DNA from 2 places in the Pseudoalteromonas sp. SR41-7 genome. Region 2 is predicted to be linked to the other one. Evidence: predicted binding sites of a transcription regulator. Region 2 holds the regulator's gene; the other holds the start of a gene.
What was found. Region 2 encodes NrdR, which represses ribonucleotide reductase genes. Its sites were predicted from a motif close to AAACACNANATNTNGTGTTT; they were not measured.

Region 1: nrdA (class 1a ribonucleoside-diphosphate reductase subunit alpha) is a predicted target of NrdR. The motif match lies at 3,599-3,618, and genes of this name have one in related genera.

The regions. Positions count from the first base shown of each region.
Region 1 covers NZ_JACJEF010000004.1:55,897-62,513, forward strand. Annotated here, with positions in the region: gene gyrA (DNA topoisomerase (ATP-hydrolyzing) subunit A) at 1-1,106, opposite strand, end outside; gene ubiG (bifunctional 2-polyprenyl-6-hydroxyphenol methylase/3-demethylubiquinol 3-O-methyltransferase UbiG) at 1,283-1,993, shown strand; gene H5092_RS06595 (HAD family hydrolase) at 1,993-2,673, shown strand; gene nrdA (class 1a ribonucleoside-diphosphate reductase subunit alpha) at 3,738-6,020, shown strand; gene nrdB (class Ia ribonucleoside-diphosphate reductase subunit beta) at 6,088-6,617, shown strand, end outside.
Region 2 covers NZ_JACJEF010000013.1:81,371-87,987, forward strand. Annotated here, with positions in the region: gene thrB (homoserine kinase) at 1-264, shown strand, start outside; gene thrC (threonine synthase) at 276-1,559, shown strand; gene glyA (serine hydroxymethyltransferase) at 1,829-3,085, shown strand; gene nrdR (transcriptional regulator NrdR) at 3,454-3,903, shown strand; gene ribD (bifunctional diaminohydroxyphosphoribosylaminopyrimidine deaminase/5-amino-6-(5-phosphoribosylamino)uracil reductase RibD) at 3,906-5,039, shown strand; gene H5092_RS16015 (riboflavin synthase) at 5,056-5,709, shown strand; gene ribBA (bifunctional 3,4-dihydroxy-2-butanone-4-phosphate synthase/GTP cyclohydrolase II) at 5,739-6,617, shown strand, end outside.

The DNA of each region.
Region 1 (6,617 bases), on a different contig from region 2:
TCAAATACTGTACGACGAGTTACTACTTCACGACGGTGAATAATAAACTCTTCTAACATTTCTTTTAAATTGAAACATTTAGGTTGGTTATTAATTAGCGCAACCATATTCATACCAAACACAGTTTGTAACTGAGTTTGTGAATACAAGTTGTTTAAAATAACTTCGCCTACGTCACCACGTTTGATTTCAATAACGATACGCATACCGTCTTTATCTGATTCATCACGTAGCGCACTAATACCTTCAATTTTCTTATCTTTAACCAGCTCAGCAATTTTTTCAATTAAACGAGCTTTATTAACTTGATAAGGAATTTCGTGAACGATGATTGTTTCACGGCCTGTTTTTTCATCGGTTTCGATGTCGGCGCGTGCACGCATGTACACTTTACCACGGCCAGTTAAGTAGGCTTGTTCAATACCCTTCTTACCGTTGATAATTGCAGCCGTTGGGAAATCAGGACCAGGAATATAATCCATTAACTCTAAAATAGTTAAATCTGGATTTTGAATAAGTGCCAAACAACCATTTACAACTTCAGTTAAGTTATGTGGTGGTATATTTGTAGCCATACCTACTGCAATACCTGACGAACCATTCACTAATAAATTAGGAACTTTCGTTGGTAAAACATCAGGGATGAACTCAGTGCCATCGTAGTTAGGAACGAAATCAACCGTTTCTTTTTCAAGATCGGCTAATAACTCATGCGACATTTTAGCCATACGTACTTCTGTATAACGCATTGCCGCTGCTGAATCACCATCAACCGAACCGAAGTTACCTTGGCCATCTACTAGCATATAACGCAGTGAGAATGGCTGAGCCATACGAACTATCGTGTCATAAACTGCACTGTCGCCGTGTGGGTGGTATTTACCGATTACGTCACCGACCACACGGGCCGATTTTTTGTAAGGCTTGTTCCAGTCATTACTAAGCTCGTTCATTGCAAACAAAACGCGGCGATGAACAGGTTTTAAGCCGTCACGTACGTCTGGTAATGCACGTCCTACAATTACGCTCATTGCGTAATCTAAGTAGGAGTTTTTTAACTCGTCTTCAATATTGACTGGCAGAATTTCATTGGCGAGATCAGTCATTTGATATCACATTCCTTCAGTATCAGCTCTCAACAACCCGGTATTGGGTATTAAGAGTATTGTTATTATTTCTAACAGCCATGCTATCACAATTAATTTTAATTTACAGGCGCAAAACTTTGCGATTTATCAATTTAGCCCTATATAATGGCCTCAGATTGACGAGGAAGTATTTTATGACCGAACATCAAAATGTAGATCACGCAGAAATAGCAAAATTTGAAGCCATCGCCGAGCGTTGGTGGGACCTAGACGGAGAATTCAAACCTCTTCACGAAATTAACCCGTTACGTTTAGACTTTATAGCAAACAAAACGCAAGGCTTATTCGATAAAGAAACACTCGATGTTGGCTGTGGTGGCGGTATTTTAAGCCAAAGCATGGCGCGCATGGGCGCAAAAGTAACTGGCATCGATATGGGGCAAGAGCCTTTAACTGTTGCTAAGTTGCACAGTTTAGAAACTGGCGTAAATGTAGATTACATAAAAATACCGGCAGAAGAGTTTGCTTCGCAAAACCCAGAGCGCTTTGATGTAATAACCTGTATGGAAATGCTTGAGCACGTACCCGACCCAGCTTCTATCATTCATGCTGTAGCTGCACTTGCCAAACCAGGCGCGGATGTGTTTTTTTCAACCCTTAACAAAACACCTAAAGCATATCTATACGCGATTGTTGGCGCTGAAAAACTTTTAAAAATGGTACCTGAAGGTACACACGACCATAAAAAGTTTATAAAACCTGCGCAGCTTATTGCATGGGCAGAGCAAGCCGGTTTAAAAGTTCGTGCAAGTACAGGGCTTTCTTATAACCCACTATCAAAGCAATATACACTCAATAGTGACGTTAGCGTAAATTACATACTTTATTTTGAGAAGTTAGCTTAATGGCTAACTCTCAAGCCCCCCACCCCCTTATAGAGTACGATGCATTTTTATTTGATTTAGACGGCACCCTACTCGACACCGCTGATGATTTAGGTGCCGCTTTAAACGCAGTCCTTATTAGCAATGAAATAGAACCTGTTAGTAGTGATATATACCGTCCTGCGGCATCTAACGGCGCAGGCGCATTATTAGAGGCTGGTTTTAAAGAATTATGGGACAAACAACACCAAAGCGAGCTTATAAAGCAATTAGTTAACGAGTACGCTGCAAACATAGCAAAACACACGCATTGCTTCAGCGGAGTTGAATCGTTACTTATCGGCCTTGATCAGAAAAAGATCAAATGGGGGATCATGACTAACAAGCCTGGCTTTTTAACCGATCCTTTAGTGGCAGCTATTCCCGCATTAAAAAATGCCAGTGTAGTAATAAGTGGCGACACCTTAACTGAAGCTAAGCCATCACCTTTACCACTGCTACATTGTGCAAAGCTTATGCAAGTAGAACCAAGCCGTTGTTTATACATTGGTGATGCACAGCGAGACATACAAGCAGGCAAAGCGGCAGGTATGCATACCGCAACGGCACTTTGGGGTTACATCCCAAGTAAAGATGAAGCGATAGCTTGGAAAGCCAATTTTAACTGGCAAAGCCCAATTGATGGTTTTAACCATATATAGTGCCATGTTAATTAATAAACACTATATATTGTGATTTCATTAGTTTTCACGCAAAGTTTGCTGATAAAAAAAGCAGTCAGAATTTATTTTTAAAATGCGTAAATTTAGCAGAATTTAGTTTACTTTTTGAACGCCTTTGGTTGAGTGGTCGTTTAAGTGTGAGCGTCTACTAACACAAATACGCTATACCGAAGTTATCCACAAATAGGGGCAATTATGTCCCTTGCAAAACAACTCAGACCACATTAGAGTTTTATTAACACTTTGATGGGATTGATATTTCAATTAAGTGGAGGGGCTAACATCATACTCAAATTTTGAATATGATGTTAGCAAAGACACTTGCTCGAGTTTTAAGAAAGTGCCCAAGTTTGGAAGTTTGAGCGTAACTTATTCTTATATTCTCAGCAAGTGACTAACTCAGATTTAGGATAACTAAAATTGAAGTTCAGTTTATCTATAGAAATATCAGAAAGTGTAATAATAGGTATTTTTAAAATTATTACACTGAGCAGCATGCTCTTTGTATAAATTTAAATGGGCTATCTTTTAGCCCATTTCTATATGTTCCCTCTAATTATGCTTTTTATTTATAAAAGCGTTCAACTATGAACACTAAACAACTCACTTAGATAGTCCACTGAATCCATATATAGTGCTATGTTAATTATTAAACACTATATATTGTGATTGTGTTAGTTTTCACACAAAGCTTGCCGATAAAAAAAGCAGTCAAAATTTATTTTTAAAATGCGTAAATTTAGCAGATCATTAGTTGATTTTTGCATATTTCAACTTAAATGATTGTTCGAAGGTGAGTGTCTACTAACACAAATGCGTTATCCCAAAGTTATCCACAAATAGGGGCAATTATGTCCCTTGCAAAACAACTCAGACCACACTATCTTGTGATCTCTAAATTGAACAACACCAGATATTGTGGCCAAATGTTATTCAATTAAATTCGCCAATACGGTGAAACCTATAATAAATGAGTATGTACCTTGCTTCGGCGAGGTATAAAGCATTGGTCAAAATACATAATTCCCAAGGAATACAGGCAAATGAACCAACAGTTATCTGTAAGCAAACGTGACGGGCGCAAAGAGCCACTTGATCTGGATAAGATCCATCGCGTTATTGAATGGGCCGCCGAAGGTTTAAACAACGTTTCGGTTTCGCAAGTTGAATTAAAATCGCACATTCAGTTTTACGACGGTATTCGTACCAAAGACATCCACGAAACCATCATTAAAGCAGCAGCGGATCAGATTTCAAAAGAATCGCCTGATTATCAATACTTAGCTGCACGTTTAGCTGTATTCCATTTACGTAAAAAAGCGTACGGTCAATTTGAGCCACCACGTTTATTTGACCACGTAACAAAAATGGTTGGCGATAAACGCTACGATGCTCACTTATTAGTAGATTACACAGAGCAAGAATTAGACGAGCTTGATGCATACCTTGATCATTCTCGCGATCTTAACTTTAGCTACGCAGCTGTAAAACAGCTTGAAGGCAAGTACCTAGTTCAAAACCGTGTATCGGGTGAAATATACGAAAGTGCACAGTTTTTATATATTTTAGTAGCAGCAAGCTTATTTTCAGACTACCCACGTGAAACACGTACTGATTACATCAAACGTTTTTACGACGCGGTATCATTATTTAAAATATCTCTACCAACGCCAATTATGTCAGGTGTACGCACGCCTACTCGCCAGTTTAGCTCGTGTGTATTAATTGAATGTGGCGACAGCCTTGATTCAATTAACGCTACATCGTCTGCAATCGTTAAATACGTATCACAACGCGCAGGTATTGGTATTAACGCTGGTCGAATTCGTGCTTTAGGTAGCCATATTCGTAACGGCGAAGCGTACCACACAGGTTGTATTCCTTTTTATAAGCACTTTCAAACAGCCGTTAAAAGTTGTTCGCAAGGTGGTGTACGCGGCGGCGCTGCAACTTTGTTCTACCCGCTTTGGCATCTAGAAGTAGAGAACCTACTTGTACTTAAAAATAACCGTGGTGTAGACGACAACCGCGTTCGTCACCTTGATTACGGCGTACAGTTTAATAAACTAATGTACTCTCGTTTAATTAAAGATGACTACATTACATTATTTAGCCCATCAGATGTGCCTGGCCTTTATGATGCATTTTTTGAAGACCAAGCTGAGTTTGACGCACTTTACGTAAAATACGAACAAGACGAGTCTATTCGTAAAAAACGTATTAAAGCCATTGAGCTTTTCTCTATGTTTGCGCAAGAACGTGCAAGTACAGGTCGTATTTATTTACAAAATGTGGATCACTGTAATACACACAGCCCATTTATTTCTAAAGTTGCGCCAATTCGCCAATCTAACTTATGTTTAGAAATTGCATTGCCAACTAAGCCACTTAACAACGTAAATGACGAAGAAGGCGAAATTGCGCTTTGTACACTTTCTGCGTTTAACTTAGGTGCAATAGAGTCACTTGATGAGCTTGAAGAGCTAGCTGAACTTGCAGTACGCGCACTTGATAACTTACTTGATTTCCAAGACTACCCTGTACCGGCGGCTAAAAATGCAACTATGGGTCGTCGTACACTAGGAATAGGCGTGATTAACTACGCTTACTACCTAGCTAAAAACGGTAAGCGTTATTCAGATGGTAGCGCAAATGCATTAACACATAAAACCTTTGAAGCTATTCAATACTACTTAATGAAAGCATCAAACGAGCTTGCTAAAGAGCGTGGCGCATGTCCTAAGTTTAACGAAACAACGTACTCTCAAGGCATTATGCCAACAGATACGTACAAACGTGATTTAGATAAAATTTGTGATGAGCCACTTCATCTTGACTGGGATACACTACGTGCAAATATTAAAGAGCACGGTATGCGTAACTCAACACTAAGTGCATTAATGCCATCAGAAACATCGTCGCAAATCTCTAACGCAACTAACGGTATTGAGCCACCACGTGGACATATTAGCGTTAAAGCAAGTAAAGACGGTATTTTAAAACAAGTTGTTCCTGAGTATGAGCGTTTAAAAGATCAGTACGAGTTACTATGGGACATTCCATCAAACGATGGTTACTTGCAGCTTGTTGGCATAATGCAAAAATTTGTTGACCAAACAATTTCTGCAAATACAAATTATGATCCAAACAAGTTCGAAGGCGGTAAAGTACCTATGCAAGTCTTATTGAAAGACTTACTAAGCGCGTACAAACTAGGTGTTAAAACCTTGTATTACCACAATACTCGCGATGGCGCCTCAGATTCACAAGAAGATACTCCAGAAGTGGAAGATGATGATTGTGAAGGCGGCGCGTGTAAAATATAACTGCTGATTTTTATTTTAAGCGGGCATTTTTAGCCCGCTTTTTCTGATAGTTTTTTGAGTGATAAACATGTCTTATACTACTTTTAGCCGAAACCATAATAACCAAATGCAAGAGCCAATGTTTTTTGGCCAAACTGTAAACGTATCTCGTTACGACCAACAAAAATACCCAATTTTTGAAAAGTTAATTGAAAAGCAACTGTCTTTCTTTTGGCGTCCTGAGGAAGTAGATGTAAGTAAAGACCGTTTAGACTTTCAAGCATTACCAGATCACGAAAAGCATATATTTTTAAGCAACTTAAAATACCAAACACTACTTGATAGTGTACAAGGTCGTTCGCCAAACGTGGCTCTACTTCCAATTGTATCGCTACCAGAGCTTGAAACATGGATAGAAACATGGGCGTTCAGTGAAACAATTCACAGCCGTTCATACACGCATATTATCCGTAACGTAACACAAGCACCTGAGCTTATTTTTGATGACATTGTTAGCAACGATAAAATTAGCGAACGTGCTGATGCCGTAACTAAATACTACGATGACTTAATTAACTCTGTATCGCTTTACAACTTATACGGTGAAGGCAAACACGA
Region 2 (6,617 bases):
AGCATAATGAAAGATGAAATAGCAGAACCTTACCGCGCACCGCTTATTAAAGGTTTTAGTGAAGCCAAAGCAAGCTTACCAGCGTTGGGCGCTGAAATAGTGAGTATTTCGGGCGCAGGACCTACCTTGTTTAGTGTATGTAAAACACTTGAAGCTGCAAAGCAATGCGCGCAGTGGTTAGAGGCAAATTACATTAACGAGCAAGGCTTTTGCCACATTTGTAAATTAGATAACGACGGCACGCGTCAATTAACAGTTTTATAGGATAGGTAGTCATGCAATTACATAATTTAAAAGATAGCTCACAAAAAGTGTCGTTCGTTGAAGCCGTAAAAACAGGTTTGGGTCGTAATCAAGGTGTGTTTTTCCCTGAATCCCTTGCCCCACTGTCCGATGTTCATGCTTTGCTTGATATGGACTTTGTTACACGCAGTGGCAAAATATTATCTCACCTAATTGGTGATGAGCTGCCTAGCGACACTGTGACACAAATGGTTAAAAATGCATTTAACTTTCCAGTTAAGCTGGTGGAAGTTGAAGAGAATACATACTGCTTAGAGTTGTTTCATGGTCCTACGCTTGCGTTTAAAGACTTTGGTGGTCGCTTTATGGCTGAGTGTTTAGCGCAATTTAATAAAGATGAAAAAGTAACTATTTTAACCGCAACATCGGGCGATACTGGTGCAGCCGTTGCACATGCTTTTTATAACAAGCCGAATATCGATGTTGTCATCTTATATCCTAAAGGCAAAATTTCACTTGCTCAGCAAAAGCTATTTACTACGTTAGGTAACAATATTCATTGTTACGCAGTTGATGGCAGTTTTGATGATTGCCAAGAGTTGGTTAAAAATGCCTTTTTAGATGAAGAAGTTAAATCAACACTTGGGCTTAATTCTGCTAATTCAATTAATATTAGCCGTTTAGTTGCTCAGGTTTGTTATTACTTTGAGGCCATTGCACAACTACCAAAAGAAAAACGCGCAACAGCGCATATATCAGTGCCAAGTGGCAACTTTGGTAATGTATGTGCTGCAATGATTGGTGCGGTTATTGGCTTACCTGTAGGTAAATTAAGTGCAACCACCAACCAAAATGATACTGTGCCGCGCTTTATGCTTGATAAAACCTGGACGCCAAACGCAACACTTGAGTCGCTTTCAAATGCAATGGATGTAAGCAAGCCAAACAACTGGCCGCGTGTGCAAACAATGTTAGATAATAACTGGTTTAGCTACGATAATTTTTATTCAACTAGCGTAAACGAGGAAGACACGCAATCGGTGATGAAAAAAATTCAACAAACGGGTTATGTTGCAGAGCCTCACACTGCTATTGCGTACCAAGGTCTTGTTGAAAATCGAGCGCCAGGGGCCGCGGGTATCTTTTTAGCCACAGCTCACCCTGCTAAGTTTAAAGAAAGCGTAGAGGGTATTTTAAATATTGAATTAGGTATGCCAAAACCACTTAGCGACGCACTAGCAAAACCATGCCTAGCAAGCGATATAAAGGCCGATTACGACGCATTACGTACAGAAATACTTGCTAAACTTGGCTAAGTTAATTAATTCAAAAAGGCGGTTAAGCCGCCTTTTTTTATAACTTTAGGCTTTTAAATCTAGTGAGTTGCATTTACTAATTAAATGTAGGAAATAGCATTCATTTAAAATCGTTATGGTTTTATAAGAAAATATCATCTTAAAAAGTCTGTGAAATAGTTTCAATCCCTGTTTAAATATCCTCAACTTAAGAGCGTAGGCAAAGAGTCGTTTAAAGCGTACAATAAAGCCTCTAAAAAACACCATACACGTTGCCCTAGGAGACCCCAATGTTAGAACGTAGCATGAATATTTCGGATTTTGATCCAGAGTTATTTGACGCGATAAACAAAGAAACTGCTCGCCAAGAAGAGCACATTGAACTAATCGCTTCAGAAAACTACTGTAGCCCACGTGTACTAGAAGCGCAGGGTTCACAGCTTACAAATAAATACGCAGAAGGTTACCCTGGCAAACGTTATTATGGCGGTTGTGAGCACGTTGATGTTGTTGAGCAATTAGCAATTGACCGTGCTAACGAGTTATTTGGTTCTGACTACGCAAACGTACAACCACATGCTGGTTCGCAAGCTAATGCTGCTGTTTTTCTAGCGCTATTAGAAGCAGGCGACACTGTACTTGGTATGAGCTTAGCTCATGGTGGTCACTTAACTCACGGATCACACGTAAGCTTCTCTGGTAAGCTTTACAATGCAATTCAATACGGACTAGATGAAACAACGGGCGAAATTGATTACGCACAGGTTGAAGCACTAGCACTTGAGCATAAACCAAAAATGATTATTGGTGGTTTCTCAGCGTACTCAGGTATTGTTGATTGGGCTAAATTCCGTGAAATTGCTGACAAAGTAGGTGCTTACCTGTTTGTTGATATGGCTCACGTTGCAGGTTTAATTGCGGCAGGCGTTTACCCAAGCCCAGTTCCTCATGCACATGTTGTAACTACAACTACGCATAAAACACTTGCTGGTCCTCGTGGTGGTTTAATTATCTCTGCATGTGGCGATGAAGCAATCTATAAAAAGCTTAACAGCGCAGTTTTCCCTGGTGGCCAAGGTGGTCCTTTATGTCATGTTATTGCAGCAAAAGCAGTGGCATTTAAAGAAGCGCTTCAACCAGAATTTAAAGTATACCAAACACAAGTTGTTAAAAACGCAAAAGCAATGGTTGCTGTAATGCAAGAGCGCGGCTACAAAATCGTATCTGACAAAACTGAAAACCACTTATTCCTACTCGATTTAATCGATAAAGATATTACTGGTAAAGATGCAGATGCAGCCCTTGGTAACGCTAACATCACAGTTAATAAAAACTCAGTGCCAAACGATCCACGTTCTCCGTTTGTAACATCTGGTTTGCGTATTGGTTCTCCTGCAATCACTCGTCGTGGTTTCAAAGAAGAAGAATCAAAAGAGCTTGCTGGCTGGATTTGTGACGTACTAGATAACATCACTGATGAATCTGTACAGGCGCAAGTTAAAGAAAAAGTAAAAGCAATTTGTGCAAAATTACCTGTTTACGCTTAATTGCATAAGCAGCAGTAATTTAGATCACATAGGCTAGGGGCCTGTTTATCTTTCGAGGTTTAATTTGCAGTAGTATGTTTGGTTTTTAGGCAAGGCAGAGTCTATGTAGTGTGGTTACTCCACACAAATAGGCGATAACGCAGCATAAATGCCAAACATGCACTGCCCTCGGGTTCGTCCTAGGGGCGATTTACTCTTTGTTGCTCGGTTTTTACTTAGCCCACTAGGTTACAAACCTCGCGCCGCGATTAAATCACCCATAGATAGAACAAATTTAATCCTGAAAGGTCAACAGGCCCTATTTTTTTGCTAAGATAAAAGACCGCTATTTAGCGGTCTTTTTTGTTTTAAAACGGAAGTACCGAGCTATGCATTGTCCATTTTGTACCGCAAAAGATACTAAAGTTATTGACTCACGCCTTGTTGGTGGAGGCCATCAAGTTCGCAGGCGCCGTGAGTGCAACGACTGCCATGAGCGCTTTACTACATTTGAAGGCGCTGAACTGGTTATGCCTCGTGTTATTAAACAAGACGGCAGCCGCGAACCATTTAACGAAGATAAATTATTAAATGGCTTAAATCGCGCACTCGAAAAACGCCCAGTGAGCACAGAGCAAGTAGACGAAGTAGTGAATATAATAAAATCGCAGTTGCGTGCTACAGGCGAGCGAGAAATTTCAAGCCATTTGGTTGGTGAATGCATTATGGAAGCCCTCAAAAAGCTCGATAAAGTAGCGTATGTAAGATTTGCCTCTGTTTATCGCTCGTTTGAAGATATACGCGAATTTGGCGAAGAAATTGCCCGCTTAGGGGAGTAACAATGCAAAGCCAAGTTCCTTTTACTGAACATGATGAAATGTATATGGCACGCGCCATAGAACTTGCCAAAAAAGGCCGGTTTACTACCACACCTAACCCTAATGTTGGCTGTGTTTTAGTTAAAAATAATCAAATAATTGGTGAGGGTTTTCATCAATTAGCAGGTCAAGGCCATGCAGAAGTAAATGCACTGGCTGTCGCTGGAAAAAATGCACAAGGTGCAACGGCTTATGTAACGCTTGAACCGTGTAGTCATTATGGCCGTACGCCACCGTGCGCCGAAGGCTTAAAAGCTGCCGGTGTGGTAAAAGTAATTGCTGCTATGGTTGATACAAATCCACAAGTTGCTGGCAAAGGCCTTAAAATACTGAGCGACGCGGGTATTGACGTTGCTTACGGGTTACTCGAATCACAAGCTCGCGCACTTAACGTTGGCTTTTTTAAGCGTATGGAACAAGGCTTACCTTATGTGATTTGCAAAATGGCAGCGAGTATTGATGGTAAAACGGCGCTTAAAAATGGGCAAAGTAAGTGGATCACAAGTCCTGCTGCTCGACAAGACGTACAATTATACCGAGCGAAAAGCTGCGCTATTTTAACCGGTGCCGATACAGTGCTAGTAGACGATGCTAAACTTAATGTGCGACTAAGTGAGCTGCCTTGCACACTGCCTACTGATTTGCCGCTTCGCCAGCCCGTGCGTGTTATAATTGACTCTCAAAACCGTTTAACACCTGACCTTGCTTTATTTGAAATCCAAAGTGATGTAATAATATTTACGACTAAGGTTGATAAATCATTGCAATGGCCGCATTTTGTAAAGCATATTGAAGTTAGTGAAAGTAACGGTAAAGTTGATTTACAAGCCGTTTTAGAAAAACTTGGGCAACTGCAGTTTAATAATGTTTGGCTTGAAGCTGGCGCAACACTTGCTGGTAAAATGACAGAGCTTAATTTAGTTGACGAGTTTGTTTTTTATTTAGCGCCTAAACTAATGGGCCATGATGCAAAAAGTTTAGTTAATTTTCCTGAATTGACGAGTATGCAGAACACCGTTGATTTAACATTTAATGAATGTGCGCGCATTGGTGACGATTTACGTATCACCGCGTCAAAACTCATTAAAATCACTTAATAAAAAGAGTAGTGCTATGTTTACTGGGATAATAGAAGCCACAGGCAAAATTGCTTTATTACAAAAAAAACAAGGCGACTTAGCCATTCGTATCCAAAGTACTGATCTTGATATGACAGACGTAAAGTTAGGTGACAGCATTGCAACTAATGGTGTTTGCTTAACTGTAGTTGATAAACATATTGATGGTTTTAGTGCGGATTTATCTAATGAGACGATTAGTTTGACCGGTTTTGCTCACTATGCTTTAGGACAAACGGTGAATCTTGAAAAAGCCATGCAACCTGTTTCTCGTTTAGGCGGTCATTTAGTGTCTGGCCATGTTGATGGTATCGCAACAATTACAAGTATTACAGCAAACGCCAGAGCAACAGAATATTGGCTTACAACTGACGAAAATTTAATGAAATACATTCCTTACAAAGGTTCGGTATGTATTGATGGTATAAGCCTGACAGTAAACGCTGTAGAGGGTAATAAATTCAAATTAACAATTGTCCCACACACGAGTGAGCAAACCACAATTGCTCATTTTAAAGTAGGTACCCAAGTTAATTTAGAAGTCGATCAAATTGCACGTTATTTAGAGCGCCTTATAAAGGGTGCAGAGCAACCAACGGGCTCTGATATTTCGATGAGCTTACTCGCTAAAGCGGGTTTTATTAAATAACGAAACTGACAACTTACACGAGCAAATTTATGAATTTACACAGCGCGCAAGAAATCATCGACGATATTAAAGCCGGTAAAATGGTTATTTTAATGGATGATGAAGATAGAGAAAATGAAGGCGATTTAATAATAGCAGCTGAGCATATTAGCGCAGAAGCGATTAATTTCATGGCTACCCATGGCCGTGGTTTAATTTGTTTAACCATGACGCAAGAGCGTTGCGAGCAACTTGATTTACCGTTAATGGTTAAAAACAATGGTGCAGCATTTTCTACTAACTTTACAATGTCGATAGAAGCATCAAAAGGTGTTACAACCGGTATTTCAGCAGCAGACAGAGCACGTACAGTGCAAGCGGCTATAGCTAAAGGCGCAGTCCCAAGTGATATTGTTCAGCCTGGACATATTTTTCCTATTATGGCGCAACCTGGTGGCGTATTAACTCGCGCAGGACACACTGAAGCGGGCTGTGATTTAGCGCGTTTAGCTGGGCTTGAAGCATCATCTGTTATTGTTGAAATACTTAATGCTGACGGCACTATGGCACGCCGCCCTGATTTAGAAGTTTTTGCGAAAGAGCACGATATTAAAATTGGCACCATTGCTGATTTAATCGAATACCGCAACTTAAACGAAACAACAATTGAGCAAGTAGCAAAATGTAAGTTACCAACTGTTCATGGTGAATTTGATTTAGTTACTTACAAAGACACAATTGACGGCCAATTACATTACGTATTACTCAAAGGCGATATAAAAGATCAAGAGCCGACAAATGTGCGTGTACATTTGCAAAGTACCTTTAATGATATTCTACTTTCAGACAGAAGTGCTGACCGTAGCTGGGGCCTTTCAGAAGCAATGGCTTATATCGCTAAAAATGAAGGTGCTTTAGTTATTTTAGGT